DNA from 3 places in the Paenibacillus sp. FSL R10-2788 genome. Region 3 is predicted to be linked to each of the others. Evidence: riboswitches for the same ligand, from Rfam matches in the RefSeq annotation. Region 3 holds a riboswitch; each other region holds the start of a gene.
What was found. A riboswitch is a leader RNA that binds a small molecule or an ion and turns the genes downstream of it on or off. The one in region 3 is predicted to bind cyclic di-AMP.

Region 1: linked by a shared signal. The riboswitch ahead of NSQ50_RS00190 (3D domain-containing protein) and the one ahead of NSQ50_RS26350 (alpha/beta fold hydrolase) in region 3 are both predicted to bind cyclic di-AMP.
Region 2: linked by a shared signal. The riboswitch ahead of NSQ50_RS25900 (TrkH family potassium uptake protein) and the one ahead of NSQ50_RS26350 (alpha/beta fold hydrolase) in region 3 are both predicted to bind cyclic di-AMP.

The regions. Positions count from the first base shown of each region.
Region 1 is NZ_JBBOQA010000001.1:36,522-44,059, forward strand. Features, by position in the region: gene NSQ50_RS00155 (PSP1 domain-containing protein) at 1-106, shown strand, start outside; gene yabA (DNA replication initiation control protein YabA) at 137-502, shown strand; gene NSQ50_RS00165 (tRNA1(Val) (adenine(37)-N6)-methyltransferase) at 612-1,385, shown strand; gene rsmI (16S rRNA (cytidine(1402)-2'-O)-methyltransferase) at 1,382-2,293, shown strand; gene NSQ50_RS00175 (AbrB/MazE/SpoVT family DNA-binding domain-containing protein) at 2,717-2,971, opposite strand; gene NSQ50_RS00180 (HD domain-containing protein) at 3,267-4,550, shown strand; gene NSQ50_RS00185 (TatD family hydrolase) at 4,602-5,372, shown strand; cyclic di-AMP (ydaO/yuaA leader) riboswitch at 5,571-5,800, shown strand; gene NSQ50_RS00190 (3D domain-containing protein) at 6,086-7,252, shown strand; gene rnmV (ribonuclease M5) at 7,429-7,538, shown strand, end outside.
Region 2 is NZ_JBBOQA010000001.1:5,829,094-5,836,631, forward strand. Features, by position in the region: gene NSQ50_RS25895 (potassium channel family protein) at 1-285, opposite strand, end outside; gene NSQ50_RS25900 (TrkH family potassium uptake protein) at 299-1,657, opposite strand; cyclic di-AMP (ydaO/yuaA leader) riboswitch at 1,720-1,897, opposite strand; gene NSQ50_RS25905 (CPBP family intramembrane glutamic endopeptidase) at 2,218-3,894, shown strand; gene uvrC (excinuclease ABC subunit UvrC) at 3,993-5,945, opposite strand; gene trxA (thioredoxin) at 6,067-6,384, opposite strand; gene NSQ50_RS25920 (YqzM family protein) at 6,739-6,897, shown strand; gene dnaI (primosomal protein DnaI) at 7,372-7,538, opposite strand, start outside.
Region 3 is NZ_JBBOQA010000001.1:5,933,927-5,941,464, forward strand. Features, by position in the region: gene NSQ50_RS26340 (exosporium glycoprotein BclB-related protein) at 1-1,790, shown strand, start outside; gene NSQ50_RS26345 (IS110 family transposase) at 3,318-4,433, opposite strand; gene NSQ50_RS26350 (alpha/beta fold hydrolase) at 4,741-5,550, opposite strand; cyclic di-AMP (ydaO/yuaA leader) riboswitch at 5,656-5,842, opposite strand; gene NSQ50_RS26355 (hypothetical protein) at 6,163-6,336, opposite strand; gene NSQ50_RS26360 (Nif3-like dinuclear metal center hexameric protein) at 6,421-7,215, opposite strand; gene NSQ50_RS26365 (alpha-glucuronidase family glycosyl hydrolase) at 7,240-7,538, opposite strand, start outside.

The DNA of each region.
Region 1 (7,538 bases), 5.9 Mb from region 3:
TGGCAAAGTAGTAGGAATCAATGCCGGAAACCGTACGGTTCATGTACAGTTGTTTGAAGTGGGCAAAGTTAAGGAACTTCCAATGGATGATGTTGTCGTCAAGTAAACCATATAAGGTTACTTTCGGGGTGGAAACTTGGAGAAGAAAAATATATTTGCACACATGCAGGATATGGAAGCGCAGATGGAAACGATGCGCGCCAATCTTGGAGAATGGAAACAGACGGTAAAAGAACTGATGGAAGCTAACCAGAGGTTAACTCTGGAGAATGAACAGCTTCGCAAAATTTTAAAGCGGGATGCACCTTTGGATCCTACCGTAGATTCTGCGGAGGCGGAAGCTCTTTTAGCTACCGGAGAGGGAACAGAAGAGGTTGTCGGGGAAGGTTATGACAACTTGGCTCGACTTTACCACGAAGGCTTTCACATCTGTAATGTTTATTTTGGACATTTACGCACGGAAGGTGACTGTCTGTTCTGTCTTTCTTTTCTTAATAAATGAGGATATCCAGCCGTAGGAGATTAATCCTACGGTTTTTTTTGAATTTTGGCCAATAGGCATATGCATCTGAAGCAAGTTTTTTTCAACAAAACCTTTAGGAGATTATTACATGAAGAATTCTTTTAATGATATATCTGTCCCCTTGTTACCGACGGAGCGGGTGGATGATTTACTAACGCATGACCTGCGCATTATTCAAAGTGATGAAGTATTTAGCTTTTCTATGGATGCTGTATTGCTTGCTCGTTTCGCCAGTGTTCCGCCACGTGGAAGAGTTCTAGATCTTTGTACGGGAAATGGTGTAATACCGATTTTAATGACTACCCGGACAAAAGCCTCTATAGAAGGTATTGAAATACAACCTCGTTTAGCTGATATGGCTCGTCGTAGTGTGGCTCTCAATGGCCTTCAGGATCAGGTTGTAATTCATGAAGGTGATTTACGCGAGTTATATACTACCGCAGGACATGGTGTGTATGATGCAATAACGGTGAACCCTCCTTATATGCCGCTTAATGGCAGTGATCTGAAGCTGAACAACCATCAGGCTATGGCTCGTCATGAGATAGGCTGTACTCTGGAGGAGGTTATTCAGGCTTGTGTGCGATTGGTTCGGACGGGCGGAAAGGTAAGTATGGTTCATAAACCACAACGGTTGGTTGATATTATCAGTCTTATGAGACAATATAGACTCGAGCCAAAGATTATTCGGTTTGTACATCCACGTGCCCATCTAGAGGCTAATATGGTATTAATCGAAGCTGCACGTGATGGAAAGCCTGAGGTTCGTTTACAACCACCGCTCATCGTATATAATGAGGACAATCAATACTGTCCAGAGATTATGGACATCTACTATGGTGCTAAAGAGGGTAAATCATGACGATATCATGCCAAAGCAGTTTTCAAAACAAGACCAATACCAGTACTCAGGAGACAACAGGGTCGCTTTTTCTGGTGGCTACACCTATCGGTAATCTGGAGGATATGACCTATCGTGCAGTCCGCACTTTACAGGAATGTGATATTATTGCCGCGGAAGATACGAGACAGACCCGGAAATTACTCAGCCACTTTGAGATTTCACCTTCGATGTTGTTTAGTTATCATGAGCATAATAAGGCCGCCAGTGGACCTGAGCTTGTACGCTATATAATAGAAGGAAAAAATTTGGCACTCGTCAGCGATGCCGGTTTACCAGCGATTTCTGACCCTGGAGCGGATCTTGTAGCCCTTGCTATAAGTCATGGAATTCCGGTGATTCCTATCCCTGGAGCTAACGCAGCGTTGTCAGCTTTGATCGCTTCTGGTCTATCTACGAATACGTTCACTTTTATCGGCTTTCTTCCCCGAGAGCGTAAGGACATCCGAGCAGTATTAAGTCCACTTCGTTCGGCTCAAGGAACTTTGTTGTTCTACGAATCTCCCCATCGCGTAGTTAAGACACTTGCTCATCTTCAAGAAGCATTCGGCAATCGCCAGATTGTGTTGGCACGTGAATTAACGAAAAGATATGAGGAGTTTCTACGCGGTTCAATTGAGGAATGTACACTTTGGCTTACTGAACATCCTCCGCTAGGCGAATATGTTATTGTCGTAGAAGGGGAGAGCAAGGAAGATGCAGAAATCGCAGAATCGGCGTGGTGGCGTCAGTTAAGCATTGAAGATCATGTAGCTCATTACGAAGCACAGGATGTACCACGGAAAGAGGCTATGAAAAAAGCGGCATCAGACCGGGGTGTAGCCAAACGGGATATTTATAATGCGTTGCTTGATAGAGCAGAAGAGTAAGTGTTGTAGACGAATTCTTAGAATAAATAAGGATTGTCGGAAACGGCCTGCCCGAGCTTGAGTGATTTATCTGTGGGTTAAATGTACTTTGTACAGTTATTTTTGAATTTTTTTATGTATTTGTTCGTTTAGTTGTACTTCATACAGTTATAAAGGTGGAAAGGATTGATTTCTCGGAGATATAGGAAATATAAGTGTACAAAATACAATTAATTCGTTTAATGGTAAAAAGCATTTAAAATAACTGTAAGAAATACAACTAAGTATTACTAGTTCCCTCTTGAAGCACATTGCCCTTAGGGAGGGGATAACCAGGAGGGCAAACCCAGACATAAAAAATACCTCCCGCGGTCACGGGAGGTCAAGGAGATATGAAAAGGTTAGAATTAACAATTTGATTAGTTCTATTATATACTATTTAATTTAGTTTGTCACAGGGGTAGGGATGGAAGAAATGCATTCATGACAAACTATTTTTCCTTTAAAGTAAGTTACGTTCTCAGCGTTGCCACAGAAAATGCAGGCAGGCTCATACTTTTTAAGCATAATCCGTTCGCCATCAACGTAAATTTCCAGTGCGTCCTTTTCGCCAATGCCAAGTGTACGGCGTAATTCAATAGGAATAACAACCCGTCCAAGTTCGTCTACTTTTCTTACAATTCCTGTTGATTTCATCATAACAATCGTTACTCCTCTCAATGTTCCAAAAACGTCATTATTCGACATTGTTCACTGTTTTATGATACTTATAATACCAACGATTCCCAAATCAGTCAACCTTTTTTCATAGGCTGAATAAGAAAATTTCCATAAGAACTTTGAATGTCCCTATAAAAATTAAGAATTGCCCTGAAAGCATTTTGTCGATTTACCAAGACCAAAAATGATACTTTTCGACAAAGTACGACATAATTACTTATTATATACTGATATTAGTTAAAATCATATTAAATTATTAGAAGGAGTTGATCTCATGAAGCAGCCGCTCACGGAAGAAAAGGTTTTCAAGGATCCCGTTCATAATTATATTCATGTACAGGATACGATTATTTGGCGACTAATTAATACAAAAGAATTTCAGCGTTTACGCCGGATTCGCCAGTTAGGTACCTCATATCTCACTTTTCATGGTGCAGAGCATAGTCGTTTTTCTCATTCTTTAGGAGTATATGAAATTACACGAAGAATCATTTCGCAATTTGAGCGCAGCGGATATAAGGATTGGATTCCTGAAGAAAGTTTGCTTACTTTGTGTGCGGCTTTGCTGCATGATTTAGGGCATGGCCCATTTTCACATTCTATAGAAGAAGCTTTTGAAATGAACCATGAGGATTGGACCTGCCGGATTATTTTGGAGGACACGGAGATTACCGAAATATTGCGTGATGTGGAGGAGGATTTTCCTCGTAAAGTAGCTTCAGTTATCTCTAAGACTTATGAGCATGAAATTGTTGTCAATTTGGTTTCCAGTCCGCTGGATGCTGATCGTATGGATTATTTGCTGCGTGATGCGTACTATACAGGTGTAAACTATGGAACCATCGACATTGATCGGATTTTGAGAATGCTTCGTCCTTATAATGGGCGGATTGTAGTAAAAGAATCAGGTATGCATGCCATTGAAGATTATTTAATGTCACGTTATCAAATGTACTGGCAGGTATATTTTCATCCGGTGACGCGCAGCTCTGAAATTATTTTGCGTCAAATCTTCCGTAGAGCTAAAGAATTGTTTCAAGAGGGGTACAAATTTCGCTTTATGATCGCTCCGCTGGAAGATCTCTTTCGAGGAGAAGTAACAGTGAAGCAATATTTAATGCTTGATGAGGCACTGGTACAGACTGCTTTTATGCAATGGACACTTGAAGAAGATGAGTTATTAAGCGACTTGTGTACCCGTTTTATTCATCGTAAACTGTATAAATATGTAGAGATTGAGAATTTGGATACAGATATGATTACGGAAATCTGCAGCAGTTTTGCGGGAGTGGGACTTAACCCAGAATATGACCTAGAGATTGATTATCCGACAGATTTGCCTTATGATGTGTTCCATCCAGGAGCAGCCTTCGACAATAATCAAATTTTACTGCTTGATCGGAATGAGCAATTGCGGGAAATTTCAGAGGTATCGGATATTGTGCGCTCAATAAGCGGAATTCATCGTGGCAGATATCATCTATATTTCCCACAGGATAAGCTGAAAAAAGCCCTTACACGCTTGCCCTCTTCTGTAGCAGAGATTTTTGCAAAATAATACAAATATTTATGGAACTATTGATAAAAACAACAAGGAGTGAGCTTTAAAATGTATCTGTTCGACACACATACACATCTAGATGCGCCTCAATTCGACGAGGATCGCGAGGAAGTTATTGCTCGTGCAGTAGAGGCCGGAGTTAGCAAGATGATCAATATTGGATTTAATCGGGAAACGATCCCTTCAACGATGAAGCTGGCTGAATCTTATGATTATATTTATGCAGCGGTGGGCTGGCATCCACAGGATGCGATTGATATGAAAGAGGGAGACCTCGATTGGATCGCCTCTCTTTGCAGCCATGAAAAAGTGGTGGCCATCGGAGAGATTGGATTGGATTATTATTGGGATACCTCTCCCAAGGATGTGCAGCAGGAGGTCTTCCGCAAACAAATCGGACTAGCCCGTGAACTAAAAATGCCAATCTGTATACATGACCGTGATGCTCATGAAGATGTTGTACGGATTTTACGGGAGGAAAAAGCAAATGAAATTGGTGGCGTGATGCATTCGTTCTCAGGCAGCTGGGAAACAGCAAAAATGTGTCTAGACCTTGGATTTCATTTGTCATTTGGAGGACCGATAACGTTCAAAAATGCCAGAGTGCCTAAAGAGGTGCTTGCACAGACGCCATTGGACCGATTATTGATCGAAACAGACGCTCCATATTTGACTCCACACCCCTTCCGTGGCAAGCGAAATGAGAGTGCTCATGTGAAGTTAGTAGCAGAGGCTGCGGCTGAAATTAAAGGGTTAACATGGGAAGAATTGGCTAAAATTACGTATGCGAACGCACTGGAACGATTTGGGATTGTCTGAAAACAGGAGTAAAACGGGTGAAAAATAGAGAATAGCCGATATATTAAACTTTTTTAATATAAAAACGGCTGATTATTACAATATTTTAACCATATATTTGCTTAAACGTGGTTGAATCGTCCTTTACAACATGCATCAAAACAGGATATCATCTTTTCAGTGATGTGAGCTGTTGTTATTGTGACAGCCATTGATTCATGGATCGTCTCGCTGAGTCTCCGTATGGAGAACGGGGGAACCAATATTGAACTGCCGCATGCCTGTATCTTGAATACGACTAGGAATTGCCGCAGAACAATATTTGATTTCTTCACGTGGTCTTTGGGGTGAATTTAAGGGCAACCGCCGTGAGCGGGTGACCTGAAATAGGGCGTCTCTCTTTCGTCCGAACCCGACAGCTAACCCCGTAAGCGCAAGTAAGAGAGGCAACCTCGTGCACAAACATTCCCGCGTATTCTGACATCGGAGAAGCCACGAAAGAGTCCTCAAGAGAACTCTTTTTAGGCTTCTTTATTTTTGAATAAACTGAATGTTGCCCGCATACTGTTATATAACAGGTGTGGGAGTAGCTGTGCCGAGCAGGCGATCCATGAGCAGGAGACGCTAAGTTAATACGTGCGTATCCTGTGACAATCTCAAATAGTTTCGTCAAAGAAATTCAGTCCTCATGATATACAAATTGACGACGAGGCTATGTAAGGAGGATGGAGAGAATGGGCTTATTCCAACCAGAGGTATCCCATGATTCGCAGTCATCCAGCAGGTCTTTCGCATTACGGTGGGAGCAAGTAAATACTCGCGTACTTTTACTTGCAGGTGTGATTTCAATCGCAATCGCGCTGTTAATTCTGCTGTACGTACACGGTCAAAGTAACAAACAATTTGTTTTAGTAATAGACGGGCAAACACAGACACTTGAAACGCGAGAAGCACTTCTTGGTGATGTGTTGGAGAAAGAGCAAATTTCGCTGCAGCCGCATGATGAATTATCTTTAGGTCTGAGTGATGAAATAAAAGACGGTGACCGTGTCGTTATCAATCGTGCGCAGAAATTTAGCCTTACTGCGGACGGAGCAACAAAAACGTTATATACGACCGAAGACACTATCGGTCAGGCGATTGACAAACTGGGTATCAACCTAGAAGGCTATGATAAGATTTTTCCTTCGTTAGACACCACCATCTCTGCTGACATGGAGATTAAGATCGTTCGTATCAACAAGCAAACGGTACAGCGAACAACTAACTTACCTTTCCGTGTTATTAAGACAGCAGATCCCTCCCTTACTGTGGGAACAGTTAGAGTGGCACAGGCAGGCAAACCAGGCGTCATGGTTCAGCATATTGAAAAGATCTATCAAGACGGAGAACTGGCCTCTATGCGCATGATCGGCAAGGAAGTACAAACGGTAACAAAAGATAAGATCATTGCCGTTGGTACTAAAGCACTTCCTAAGCCTACTGTAGTTGCTAAAGCTACAACAACTTCCAAATCAAGCACTACCTCCAAAACGACTAAAGTTAGCGCTAAGACTAAGAACGTCACAAGCAAGGCTGGCGTAGACTTTGAGTACAAGAAGATGATTAAGAACGTCTCCATGACAGCTTATTCGTCAGAAGAGCCAGGAATAGGTACTAAAACTGCCTCCGGAACACGCGTAACGGAAGGTCGTACAATTGCAGTAGATCCGAATGTAATTCCTATTGGCTGGTGGGTTTATATCGATGGGCTTGGATTCCGCCGTGCAGAGGATACGGGCGGTGCCATTAAAGGCAATAAAGTGGATGTCTATTATGATTCCCTGAGCCATGCTCGTAATTTCGGCCGTAAATCACGTACCGTATATGTGATTGGACCTGTGAAACCAGAGCTTAACTAGAACTGAAGCTTTTGCAAAAAATCCTTTGATAAGCTATAGTGATGATAACCGTTAAGGAACGCTGGATGATCATTTCGTTGATCGCAGAGCAACCGCTCATCACTTATACATTCTTTAACCAAAAGAAGAGGAGCGAATCCTCTTCTTTTTGCTTTTTTTGGAAGGAGTCAAGAAATATGATTAAGGAATTAATCGTCGTTGAAGGCAAAAGCGATACCGTAGCCATTAAGCGTGCTGTGGAAGCAGATACGATTGAGACAGGCGGCTCTGCTGTAAACCGGACTGT
Region 2 (7,538 bases), 100 kb from region 3:
CTTGACTCCAATCTCCTTTAACAAAATGGCCGCCAGAATGCTTCTCTCCATATTGTCACCAATCGCAACAATCCCACAATCAAAGTTCCGTACACCAAGCGAGCGCATAATTCCCTCATCTGTAGCATCTGCTACTACCGTATGCGTCAGCTGATCGCTCATTTCCTCCACGCGTTCTTCATGGTGGTCAATGCCGAGCACCTCGTAGCCCATTTCCATCAGCTCAAGCGCCAGGCTTGAACCGAAGCGACCTAAGCCGATTACTACAAATTGCTGTGCTTTCATTTCTAATTAACTCCTATCCAATAATTATTTTACCTTCCGGATACTTATACAATGGTTTACCCTGTTTGGGACCGAGTGCATACGCTAAGGTTAGTGGACCTAGCCGACCTGCAAACATCGTCAGACAGAGTAGAATCTTACCGATCGCTGACAGTTCCGGAGTTAGCCCCATAGTCAGTCCTACCGTAGCAAAGGCGGAGGTCGTCTCAAACAAGATTGCCAAGAAATTACTGTCTTCAGTTGTGGAGAGTATCATCGACACAGAGGCGATTAACAACAAAGCCAGCAGTGTGATCGTTAATGCCTTGTAGATGCGCTCTTGAGCCAGCCGATAACGGAACAACACAACATCTTCCCGTCCACGCAGCATAGCAATAACAGCACCAATCATCATCGTAAAGGTTGTTGTCTTGATCCCGCCGCCCGTTGAGCCTGGAGAAGCACCAATAAACATAAGAATCACTATAAAAAATTGTGTAGCCTGCCGAAGTCCAGCAATATCAACTGTGTTCGCGCCAGCCGTACGGGGAGACACGGATTGAAAGAAGGCTGATAATATTTTACCGCCAAAATTCAGTGAACCCAGGGTACGAGTGTTAGTAAACTCGAATATAAAAATAACCAAAGCTCCGATCAGAATCAGCCCTGTGCTGGTGGACAGGACAACTTTACTATGTAGAGACAGCCTGCGGGTTACCCGAAACTCCACCAGATCTGACATTACAATAAAACCAATCCCGCCGGAGACAATCAGAAACATCACAATAATATTCACAAGCGGATCATATACATAATCAGTTAAACTGCGAAAATCCCCAAAAATATCGAACCCCGCATTATTAAACATAGACACCGCATGAAATACGCCAAAATAAATCGCTTTTCCAAGTGGCATATCAAAAGCCCAGCGAATAGACAGCAGCAAAGCGGCACAGCCTTCTATGACAAGAGAATATATAAGGACTCTTCGGATCAGCCGCACAATTCCTTCCATAGAGCCTTGATTCATGGCTTCCTGTAGGATTAGCCTGTCCCGCAAAGATATTTTACGCTTTAACACCAGTGAAAATAGAGTGGCCATGGTCATAAAACCTAAGCCGCCGATCTGGATCAGGATCATAATTACGGTTTTCCCAAAAATCGTGAACGAAGTTCCGGTATCCAGCACAACAAGCCCTGTTACACAGGTTGCCGAAGTTGAAGTAAATAATGCATCAATAAATTCTACGGAATTCCCGCTTGTGCTTGAGATGGGCAGCATAAGCAGCAAGGCCCCTATCAGAATAATCGATGCAAAACCAAGCACCAGTATCTGCGGCGGCGAGAGCTTCAGAAACTTAAATTCAGAAATCCTGCGAAACTGTGAAGCCACTTTGCTCACCTTCTTATCAAAAATTCCAACAAAAAAAGCACTGGAAAACCAATGCTGACTTGGTTCCTGCAGTAAATTAGCCTACGAGGTTAGCTGTCGGATTCGGACTGTGCAGGCTGCCCTATTCGTTCCTAGAACGAAATTCACCCCTGATGAAAGTGCCATTTATCTTGTACACTCCACTTTTCATCACTTCTTATGGTTCCCCCGTTTTCACCAGAAATTCGGCTACTATACAATTGCATACAAATTATATACGTTATTTAGTGAATTCACAAAGACACAATTAATGCTCATTCACATGAAAAAATGCGGTTTAAAGAGACTGCATCAAATGGAGTACCTTTTCTCATCACTTTTCCGTGTTTTCCCTGCAATTACACCGATTCTCACCATTCGTACACAAATGAACACGATAAAATTCATGGTATAAATTCACATGACTATTCTATACTATCTCTATTACCCATAAAAAGAACATATAATGTTTTTTGTAACCAGCCAGGCACTAATACTATAATGGAACATAATATTGTCAGTACATAACAAGGAGGCGTTACATGAATCCCGTCGGCCAGCCCCTACAGCAACGTGCCCTCTCCAAGAGGCTCATCATCTCGGGCATTATCGGTCTTATTCTATTTATTATGTTTCAGATTTCCCCTTCGCTGCTAAGCAGCTCTACAGGGGAAGATACCACCGTCATTAGCAAGGCAGAAGCCCGTGACCAAGCCGTATTATTCGCAGAACAAAAGCTCAATTACACCGAAGCACCAAACGATCAATGGAATGTACTTTACGAGACGGACTCTTCCTTTTATGGTTATATGTCTCGCGAGAAGCTTGTGGAGGACTATACCAAGAAAAAATTGGATCAAAAATATCCTTTTGATGTCTTTCGTGCAACGCTTACTCCGTCAGCGGATCAAGAGCCGCAAATCATTGTTGACCTCAATATGTATACCGGCGAGATTGTCGCTTTCTCAAAGGCTGCAAAAGTTGCCTCCGAAGAGGGGGCTGGCATTGCTTCCGTTGGTGCAAAAGAGGACAAGGGAGCTGACCTCACTCTAGCGCAGAAGGAGAATCTTGCTCGTCCTTGGCTTCAGGAATGGGAAGTAAATCCTGCCAAGCTACAAATTGAATCGAATACAGGAAGCCATGGGCTGGTGTATACGGATAGCACTGTTCAGGTCGGCGAATCCTTATTGCACTATTATTTTGATTTCAGTGGAGAGCAGGTCTCCAGCTTTAATGCCGGATTCACTGCACCGGCTTGGCATACCTCCTACGTACAAGGACAGACCTCTTTAGCGGAAAAGCTGACATTATTCGGTTACGGTATACCCACACTGATTTTAGGAATTCTGGCACTCGTCTACAGTATTCTTAGAAGAGAGCATACTTCCTTTAAACGTGGGGTATTCCTAAGCTCAGCCTATTTTGTAATCATGATGATCAGCACCTATAATATGCTGCCTGAATCAACAGGCGAAGGGCTAGAAGCACAGATTACCTCTGTCATTATGTTTATCATTTATGCTTTATACAGCCTGCTGATGTCCTCCTTGCTTTACTTCTCTTTAGTGGGCGGCAATGGCCTATGGCGAAAAGAGGGAGGCATGAACCCTTGGCCCCGCGCCAAAGAGCCCGGCTATGGACAATATGTGTTGGATAGTATCCGGGCTGGATACATGTGGGCTTTCGTTCTGCTAGGGGTGCAGACGGTTATGTTCATCATATTATCGTTTACCTTGCACAATTGGTCTACTACAGACGCCACCCAGTCTCCTTATAACATGAGATATGCTTGGCTTCTGCCTATCGTCGCATGGCTCGCTGGTTTATCTGAGGAAGCCATTTATCGCTTTTTCGGAATCCCTATGCTGAAAAAGGTGTTCCGGAACACTTTCGTCGCTTGCTTGATCACCACGCTGGTTTGGGCGTTTGGCCATACGTTATATCCGATCTATCCCATCAGCTCCCGTCCGATTGAGCTGACCGTAATCGGGCTGCTGTTCAGTTATATTTTCCTTCGTTACGGATTTATTGCTGTCATGTTCAGCCACGTCGTGTTTGACAGCATCCTGATGGGCGCTACGCTGATCTTTATGAAGGAGAGCGTAAATGTAGGCGCGGGTATCTTCGCGATTATTATGCCGTTCATAGTCGCTTACATCGTCTATCGATTTAATCCACCACAGAAACCTAAGCCGGTGGAGCCTTCTTCTTTGATTTAAGAAAATAAAATAGTGTACATCCTATAACCAAATTAAAAAAAGGGCATCATAGCAGCTTTAGTCGCTGCTGTGATACCCTTTTTCTTTTGTCATCATTGCTATGAGGTTGGCTCTTCGTCCTTGAGCGCATCAAGAATTTGTCTTGCCAGCTTTTCTCCAATAGAAAGTGTACGGAAATCATCCACGGAGGCTTCTTTAATTTTCTTAAGCGATCCGAAATGCTTAAGCAGCGCTTTACGGCGCTTCTCACCTATACCAGGTATAGAATCCAGCTTGGAGGTAACCATGGACTTCCCGCGCTGTTCACGGTGGAAGGTGATCGCGAACCTATGGACCTCATCCTGAATCCGTTGCAAAAGGTAAAATTCCTGACTGTCCCGGGCTAGCGCGACAGGCTCTGGCGGATCTCCAACCAAAAGCTGAGCCGTCTTATGCTTATCATCCTTAACAAGGCCGCAGACCGGAATGAATAATCCCAGCTCATTCTCCAGAATATCAATAGCAGAGGAGATTTGCCCTTTCCCTCCATCGACCACGATAAGATCCGGTATCGGAAGATTCTCCTTCAACACCCGTTCATATCGCCGCCGAATGACCTCGCGCATCGTTCCATAATCATCCGCACCCACTACCGTACGAACCTTATATTTACGATACTCTTTTCGTGCAGGCTTGCCATCAATGAAGACAACCATCGCAGAGACCGGGTTAGTCCCCTGAATGTTCGAGTTATCAAACGCCTCAATACGGCTCAAGCGTTCAAGCCCCAAGCTCTCGCCTAAGCTGATCGCTGCTCCAGAGGTACGCTCTTCATCCCGTTCAATCAGCCGGAATTTCTCGTCGATAGCCACTCTTGCATTTTGACAAGCCATGCCAACCATCTGCTTCTTAAGACCGCGTTGTGGCACAAGCACCTTAATGCCCAGCCACTCCTGCAGAATGGAAGCACCGCCAGCGGCATCCACGATCCCTGCTGCCGCAGCTTCCTCCGCCGCCGTCGCACGTGCCTCAGCCTCTTCAGCCGATTCAGGAGTATCTTCACCCTGTTGTAAATCCGCTTCTGCTGGAGCAGCTATGGCGATCTCGGGTTTAGTCTCTTTATTAGCCAGAGACTCCTCATCGAGCACATCCGGCAGCAGAATCTCCTGCGGCAAAGCGGGATTATCACTATAATACTGCGTCACATAAGACATAAAGTCACTGTAGGCTTCACCATAGAACGGGAACACGGAGGAATGGCGCTGAATCATCTTCCCTTGTCTCATGTACAGAATCTGTACACACATCCATCCCTTGTCTACAGCATAACCAAATACATCCCGGTCCTTAGTATCTGTAGTGTTGATCTTCTGCTTCTCCATCAATGCATCGATATGGATAATCTGATCCCGCAGTTCCTTCGCCCGCTCAAAATATAACTCCTCAGCAGCTTCCTGCATTTTTTGCTGTAAATCCTTTTTAACCGCCTCATGACCTCCGCCTAGAAAAGCAGCGATATCCTGCGTAATCTGCTCATACTCGGATTTCTGAACCTCCTTCTCACACGGTGCCAGACACTGGCCCATGTGATAGTAAAGACAGACCTCCTTTGGCATCACACCGCATTTACGAAGCGGGTACATACGATCTAGGAGCTTTTTTGTCTGCTGAGCAGCATAAGCATTAGGATAAGGGCCAAAATATTTTGCTTTATCTTTAATCACCCGGCGTGTAACCTCAAGGCGCGGGTGAGTTTCATTCGTTATTTTTATATAAGGAAACGTCTTGTCGTCTTTCAAAAGCACATTATAACGCGGCATATGTTTCTTAATCAGATTACACTCTAGAATGAGCGCTTCCATGTTACTGGACGTAACGATGTATTCGAAATCAGCAATATTAGCGACAAGCCGCTGCGTTTTACCATTATGACTGCCTGTAAAATAAGACCGCACCCGATTCTTGAGTACCTTCGCTTTGCCCACATAAATAATAGTGCCTTCCTGATTCTTCATCAGATAGCAGCCAGGCAGATCGGGTAGTAGTGCCAGTTTATTGCGGATATTGTCCAAGATGATCCCCTCCAGCTAAATTGGACCCATGATTAGTTGGCATTCAGCACACAAAACGCCTCCGGAATGAACCGAAGGCGCTGAGTGGCAGGGCCGAGGCCCGAACAGTAGCATCTATCAATTATTGATGTTTTGCTACGATATTTTTCAGGGATTCTTTGGAGTTCAGTCCCACAACTTTATCTACCGGTTGACCATCTTTGAAGAAGATCAGAGTTGGGATACTCATAACACCAAAACGGGAAGCCGTTTCCGGATTCTCATCCACATTCAATTTTGCAATTTTCACGTCGTCTCCCAGCTCTGTGGACAATTCATCCAAGATTGGAGCGAGCATTTTACAAGGACCACACCAAGGAGCCCAGAAGTCTACTACTACAGTACCTTGACCTTCCACTTCGTTACTGAAGGATTGGTCAGACACGTTCACGATAGCCATGATATTGTTCCTCCTTTAAGTTTTGCGAAGCATTACGCACATCTTAAGCCAAAGCTTAGTTCATGGAAGCTGCTCCGAAATATGAGTTAATAAATTGTTTCATGTAATATGATAACCAAATTACCACTTACCGACACATTACAAGTATAACATATCTTTATGCGATATGTGAAATATCACTCGCAATTATATTGCCTTCAATGTATTTTTTTTACGTACTCTTTTCTTTACAACCTCCCCAGCATTTCGGTATACTTAAAGAAAGCGCATTAATTGTCAATGACTTATTTCATAAAACTAATGTCAATTTGCATCTAACAATACAGGGCTTGTCCCTGTAAGGAGGCAGAAACTATGGATGTTAACGCGCAAGTACGGGACCCACGAGAACATATCAACGAAGAACCCCGCAATGATCTTGGGGATTTAATGACCGGATTTTTCGGAATGACCACGTTTATGACGGTTGTCTTTTTCGGAATGGTCATCCTTAAATTCATTCTCTCGGAGTAAAGGAATCATCGCACAATAAAAAGAAGCTGTCTCAAAAGTAGTGAATGCTACTTATGGGACGGCTTCTTTTTTTGAGAATAATGAGGGAAAACCTCCCTGATTATAGCCGATAATTGCTATAAATGAACAGAATCAGGGAATTCCTCCCTAATAATCGGGAGAATATCTATTTTCGCTGACGAATCAGTTCATTTTTAGGGAGATATTCCCTAATTAGTAGTCTAATGAGCAGAAACCTCTAAATTTTAGGGAGGTATTCCCTAATTATCGATCAGAGTGAGTATGCCCGCCAGATGTTGCAACCGGAAAGTGTGTTTGGACAATTAAAGTACACTCAAGACTTCCGGCGATCCTGCTTCGCAGCATGGAAAAAGCGGCGTTTGAGTTCGAATAACTAAAAAAACGAAGAGCAGCGATCCTCCAATAAAAGGGGAATCACTGCTCTTTTAAATTTTACATTATGAATATTCCAGCTTATCTATTGGCCCCTCGCTGATTCTCCCCATGCAGTGGAAGCACATCCACAAAAGGAGCAATGCGATCCATTAGTCGTTGGCCTTTATAGACCTCTTCACCATCTTTGCTCGTAAAGCTAAGATGTTTCTCCAAGCCATCCAATGGATAATTCGAGGTATAGAAGG
Region 3 (7,538 bases):
TCCTAAACAAGCATGGAAGGATCAGCAGTCCTATTAGAAAGAGGGAGTGTAACGCACTATTAAAAATAGTCACTGATCTCTCTGCAGTGGTACCCCCCGTACTTACGAATCCCACAACACTTCATATTGTCAATCTCCAAAGAGTGTTAAGAGAGCTATTGGAATTCTTGCATACTTCTAAGTTATGCAGCCCTTTTAGAACTGAGCTACTTTCTGTAGTAGAGATAACCATTGTATCGACCGAAGTCAGTCCCTTCTCAGTCGTAAGCGTTGGCACTAATCTTCAACTGCTATTAGCTGAGTTATTATCTTTTATTCTCGCCACGAAGATTGACCCTAATTGCAAAGATCAGCTGATTATTCAGATCAGACATATTCAGGCTTCTATTACACAAGCAATTGGATTACCTATTAAAGGTGTGACTGGACCTCAAGGGCCACAGGGACCACAGGGACCTCAGGGGCCGCAAGGATCTCAGGGGGTTCCGGGAGCAACGGGAACTACAGGGGCAGGGCTGCAAGGAATTGTTGCTTTTAATCCTGCATTAAGCCCTACTTATCCTGCCGGTCAAGTAGTAACCTTCAATGGCAGTACCTATATAGCTACTGTTGCGGGACCAACGGGAACACCTGGAAGTTCACCAGATTATTTATTAATTGCTGGGGGCTCCACAGGCCCCCAAGGACCTCAAGGACCTCAAGGCCCTCAAGGAACACCGGGACTTCAAGGACCTCAGGGACCGCAAGGGGTAGGGCTGCAAGGGATTGTAATCTTTAATCCTGCACAAAGTCCTACTTATCCAGCAGGTCAAGTAGTAACCTTCAATGGCAGCACCTATATTGCTACCGTTTCTGGACCTACTGGAATACCCGGGAGTTCACCAGATTACTTGTTAATCGCTGGTGGCGCGATGGGACCTCAAGGACCACAGGGTGTGCAGGGGATTCAAGGGCCAACAGGTGCGCAAGGACCAGCAGGTCCAGGCGTAGGAGCAACTGGAGCGACTGGCTCGACTGGCGCTGCAGGCTTGGCAGGCCCTGCTGGTGCAACGGGCGCGACTGGCGACCCCGGCGCGGTCGGCGTTGCCGGAGCTACGGGTGCAACGGGTGCGACTGGTGATCCCGGTGTGGTCGGCGTTGCCGGAGCTACGGGTGCAACGGGTGCGACTGGTGATCCCGGTGCGGTCGGCGTTGCCGGAGCTACGGGTGCAACGGGTGATCCCGGCGCGGTTGGAGCTACTGGCATTACCGGAGTCACTGGTGCAACCGGTAACGGTGCAATTATTCCGCTGGCATCCGGAGGACCTATTATTATGACCACAGTTTTAGGTGGTTTGGTGGGAACAACAAGCCTTGTAGGCTTCGGAAGTTCAGCCACAGGCATTTCTCTTGTTGGCGGTAATATTGATTTAACAGGTACTCTCCTTGGACCGCTTATCAACTTTGCATTCTCGACTCCTCGTGCAGGAGTGATAACATCCCTTGCTGCTTATTTCAGTAATACCATAGCTTTATCGCTGCTTGGTACTACAATAAATGTAACAGCACAGTTGTACCAATCGGCCACACCAAATAACACATTTACTGCTATTCCAGGGGCATTAGTAGCGCTCCCACCTATCACAGGTACTATTAATCTAGGAACTTTTGTCAATGGAATTACAAATGATATCAATTTTGCTGTAACACCACAGACACGTCTGCTTATGGTATTCTCAGCCACTGCTACAGGCCTCACCCTTGTAAATACAGTCACTGGTTATGCAAGTGCTGGCTTTACGATTGTATAATCATTAAAACAAATTCAAAAAAAGGCATCTGCCATTCCTTCTAAGGAGTGATAGATGCTTTTTTGGTAATATACGGTACACTTACTTGATCTTTCGGACTCAACTGCCGCTATTCGTTAATTTATCCCTGTTTAGAGAGATCATCGGACCTGAGAGGCGGTATTGGGCAGAAATGGTGCTCAATAGCGTCTATTTTGTACAAATAACGCCTATGGGGTCCAATAGCAACTCAAAAATAGGAAAATGTTGCAAATAAGAGCGCTTGAGTCCGATAGTCTGTCAATGTCACTCCCCGCTCTTCTTCTCTCCTACTCATGTCCGGAGGCTGAATCCCTATTACCGAAACCTTCCTTTCCTTTGGTCTCGATCAGGAGCTGCAGATACGCTGCTTACTACACCTCCTTCTATACACTTACCATCACTACTTAGAGTCTACTGTTTCTTTCCCACGTCGGATGAGCTGCTTACTATGCCTCCCTCTATACACTTACCTTAACTACTTAGGTCTACCGTACTCTCCCACGTCGGATGAGCTGCTTACTACGTATCCTTCTATACACTTACCTTCACTACTTAGGGTCTACTGTTCTTTCCCACGTCGGGTGAGCTGCTTACTACGCCTCCCTCTATACACTTACCTTCACTACTTAGGGTCTACTGTTCTTTCCCACGTCGGGTGAGCCGCTTACTATGCCTTCCTCTATACAATTACCTTCACTACTTAGGGTCTAACGTACTCTCCCACGTCTGATGCGCTGCTTACTACGCCCCTTCTATACACTTACATCCACTACTTAGGGTCTACTGTTCTTTCCCACGTCGGGTGAGCTGCTTACTACGCCCCTTCTATACTCTTACCTTCACTACTTAGAGACTACTGTTCTTTCCCACATCGGGTGAACTATATTTGATGCTGTGGTAGGGTAGGGACATTAAGTGGCGTTCTAGGTACAATATGCTTGTAAATGTTCAACATCCACCGGTTAGTAAAATACCAAAGGCTGGCTCATTCGTAGATTTCACTACTGATGAGCCAGCCTTTAGTTAGATATCCATTATATTAGGGAAATCCTCCCTAATATTCATCGATAATCGCTTTAAAATAAGGTTTTTAGGGAATTTATCCCTAAAAATTCATGCAAATACCCATTTATGGCTAAAACATCCTATTATTAGGGAGGTTTTCCCTAATCCACGTTCTAGGAGCCATAATCCCCTTCATTTTAGGGAAGTTTTCCCTGCTATGAACGAATTAGTCAATTCCCCTGTTTTCCCCTTTAACTAGAGGGTTTTCAATCCCTTGGGCACAGAGACAAAATGCGAGTCGTCGGCTGGCAATCTGCTATCCGTGGGTTGGTTACCACATATTATGCCTACGTCGAAGGAGCTTCCGTAAACTAATTTCGCACGTTAGATCAGGGATCCTGTGCACAGGGAATTCACGGATTCTCCTCGAACCTTTCTCTTTGTCTCCATGCCCCAAGGATTCAAATCTTTTGGGTATGTTTTTATTTTTTTTCGTTTCACCTACGCCATTTTTCGTTCTGCCTCTACCGCAATCGACCAGATAAATCCAATTAACTCACGACCCACTGCTGCCATGGTTAAATTTCGGTGTTTCCCGCGTCTGACTAATTTTAAATACTTGCTGTGTAACCGTTCTTGGGCTTTCCACGACGTTTCATGGACATGAATACTCTGGCCCTCAAGACGCACTGCTAAATCTCCCTTGACGGCAGGGCGGTGACGGTAACTCCATGCGGACTCCACCAGTGCGCGCCGCACTCCGGAATTTCCGACTTTTGTAAGACTCCCTCTTTTGGTACTTGCTCCCGAGGAATATTCCCGTGGCACGAGTCCCAGGTAACTCATGAGCTGAGCCGGTGAACGAAAACGTTCGAAATTTCCAATCTCGACAACTAAAGTCATAGCTGTCAGCAGGGCGATTCCCCTCAGGCCTTGCAACGCTTGAATGACAGGTGCGTAAGGGCAGATCTGTGCTTCTTCTCGCATTGCGGCTTCAAGTCGCTTGATTCGCTCCTCCACTTCCCGGAGCTGTTGCAGGGATTCGGTAAATACCCGTTCTTGAGCTACATTATTAAACTTCAGCATAGAGAGCCATTCCCGGTACCTTTTGGTCCAGCGTTTTTTCATACCCTCTGGCTTGTGAATTTGGTGGCGCAATAGAAAATGAATGAGCCGTTGCCGAGCCCGATGTAGGTCTTGCCTAGCATCTTCTCGTGCACGAATGAGATCTCGTAAAGCTTCGAGTTCTGGCGTTGGCACATAGATCGCAGTCAATTCTCCAGCCCGGTGTAACTGAGCCAGTTTTTCTGCATCCCGTCGGTCGGTTTTTATGGCATCTCCGGGACGCTGTGGCATACGCGAAGGTGCAATTACCACACAGGAAATTCCCATCTTCGTCAACCAGCGGTATAAGTCGTACCCCGTAGGCCCGGCTTCATAGCAGACCTCCAGTGTAATCCCTGAACCTTTGAGTTTCCGAATCATTCGAGCCACTGCATCTGGGGTATGGGGGATGGCTCCATAATATCGTGCGGGTTCCCGACCCTCATCTGCAATCGCCACCGCAATTTTTTCTTTAGACACATCCAAACCGACGTATTTTATGGTATTCTTCATAGTAACAGCTCCTTTCGCATGTAGCTCTGTAATGGTTGTCCTTTTAACTTCCATTTTAACCTACGGTGTGCGAAACAGGGGCTGCCTTTCGTTCATCATAACTAATCCACGTTCTAGGAGCCATGCTCTCTATCACTTTAGGTAGAATTTCCCTAATTCACGTGCTAGAAGCCATAATCACCTTCACTTTAGGGAGAATTTCCCTAAAGTTCTACCCAGAAAGACGTCCCATAGCCAGCTCATGCTCCCTGGCTATGGGACGCCCTTTTCCACTTAAACGCTTCGCTTGTAAAGGTCTCCCTATAGATCAGCTAATCTGCTGACTGCCCTGCTGCTTCTCCAAGAAACGTTGAAGAATCGCATTGAATTGCTCCGGCTGGCACAGATTACTTGGATCTAATGCGTTCGGAATAATCGCCAACTGCGCATGTGGCAGCTGGGACACCATTTCCTTCATACAATTCACTCCAAATTCATTAAAGTCCCCTACAATACATAAAGCAGGACGTTTAAAAGCCTTTAAGCATCTGGTGTAATCAACATGGCTTGTAGCCAGTCTTTGCCGATATAGCTCCCGGGGACGTTTGTCCAGCAACCCTCTTCTAATCTCATTGTAGGCCAGACTCCAGCGCTCTCGGTACATCATCCGAATCGAAGGCAACACCAGCTCGCTTGGGAGATAATACATTAGCAAACTGCAATATGCTGCCATAGTTTGTATTTTCCCTACAATTGTTGATCCGTGAGTCCTACAGAAGCTGTCTGCGACCACAATTGCTTTTACACGCTCAGGATATTGTTTGGCAATATGCTGAACGACTAAGCCACCATAGGCGATTCCTACAAAAACTGCTTCACGGATACCTAGGTCATTCAACAGCATAATCAGATCCAGACATTGCGTCTCAATAATCTCATGTGGGGCCTCCAGCAGTTTACCAGACTTACCATTCCCCCGTAAATCGCACAAAATCACTTTATATTTATCGGAAAAATACTCCAGCTGTGGTTTGAACATACTGTGTGTTAATCCATGTCCATGGATAAACACAACCGGAGTGCCAGTTCCATTGATTTCATAATAGAGCGAAGTTCCGTTCAGTTTAGCGATAGGCAAAGGTAACACCTCTTTCATAATAAATTCTACGTCTATATCTGCTTAAAAACGCAGCAAAAAACCACAGAGGGATTCTCTGTGGCTATTCATCACTAAACACGCCATTCATCCTCTCTCCATACGCTTACGAGGTTAGCTGTCGGATTCGGGCAGTGAGAGTTGCCCTACCTGCAGGGATGCATATTATGCACCCGGAACAGGATTCACCCCATAACCAGTGCCGACTCTCACATCGGCTGCCAGTTGTTGGTTCCCCCGCTTTCCAGAAACGGAAATTAAGCGGATTGCTTATGTAATTGTAAATTTAAGATAATTGTCAGTTCTGAGATGAATCATACTCTTGTAAGGTTTGCTTGTAAAGGAGGGCTCTGGTCAAAATAATGTTGAAAGCAATGCTTTTCATTTCATATTGAGCATACTCTTCATTTTCTCTTTCTTTTGCTCTTGTTTACTCGTTTTATTTAAGAAAATGGCTCTGAACCAAGCCAAACGGAGGTTAAAACACCAGTACTTTCTATATAAAGGCCATCCTTTTCACTGGAGATATGAAAAAAGCTAAGCAGAATCAGAGATATTCCCCTGTCCACTTAGCTTCCTCTTACAATACTATGGCTACAAAAGATCGGCGTTTTTCAATGCATGCTCCCAGCTTGGAAAAAAGAACAGCGCACTTCTCATAAGCTCAGGATCGCTCTGCTTTACTTGTTTTTTACTGATCGAGCTTCCGTCGCTTTGCAGCTTTTTGATCCGACTTAATACTTCATCAGCCTCCAAAGGAATTTCCATTGAAACACTCCTTTCTCAGTGACCTGTTTCCCTTCATTTTCTCCATAATATGTTTATTTATTCCGTACTCTTTATTTCCCCAGATTAAACCATCTGATAGATGGGTTGTTCAGCAATGAACCGGCTAGGAAGCATGGGATATTTGTCTGCTAAGATTTCAGCTAAATATTTCATCCCCGGCGCTTCACTCTCCGCATGCCCTAACATGATGAGCGCTTTAGATCTGCCTTGGTGCCCTGCATCCCGCACATATTCCGGAGTCTCCCACTCTGGTCCCTCTCCAGCAATAATTAAATCAAGATTGTGATCATTAAAATGCGGAATAGCCATCGTCCCGCCTCCTCTGTAACCTACTAATATCCCTACGCGTTTGCAGGACAGAGACAGGTCACCGGCAGCGCGTACATAAGAGATCCCTAGCTTACTTTTAATATATTGAGCAGCTTCCAGTACAGTCATAGCAGGAATATTGAGAATCGTAGCAGCTGCTTGCTGCTCTTCCACGTATGCGGACCAATCTAGTTCTCGCAGCAAACCCACCATAATTCCATCCGGCTTTTGCCGATGCCAATAATCATGATAACGAAAAATAGCAATTTGGGAATGTTCGATCAGACTTTTTTTCGCATGATAAACCGGATCACCTTCTAACCACTCGCTCGCCGCATGATGGCTATAAAATACACCTTCATGCGTGATCAGCAAATTGGCTCCTAACGCTATTGCTTGCTCCACAACATTTTGTGTGGCAGAGAAGGCCGTAATAATCCCTGTGACTTCAGTTTCCGGTTCCCCTGGGTTCAGAATATCCACAGTCCCTTCTACCTGTTCCACAGTTCCCATTAAATCTTCCAAAATCGCTCTAATCGTGAGGCTCACTATCATCATCCCTCGATTCGAAATCTAATAAATCTTTCTGCCTTTAAGATCCTCAATTCCGCTCTTGCGGTAAAAATACGTATTGATCCGATCTCTCCATTCCTGCGCATGCTCTGCTTGCTCTTCAAGACGTTGCTTCACTTGCATATACCATCCACTATCCACGCTGCCTTCAAGTGATTCCCATGTCGCTAGAAGCCGTGCAGCCTGCTCAGCCCCCTCAAAATGAGTATCGTAGATATGCTGAATAATAGTTTGCCCCGATTGCAGAACATACGTGTATGGAACATGATGAAAGAACAGCAACAGCTCTTCCGGACAAG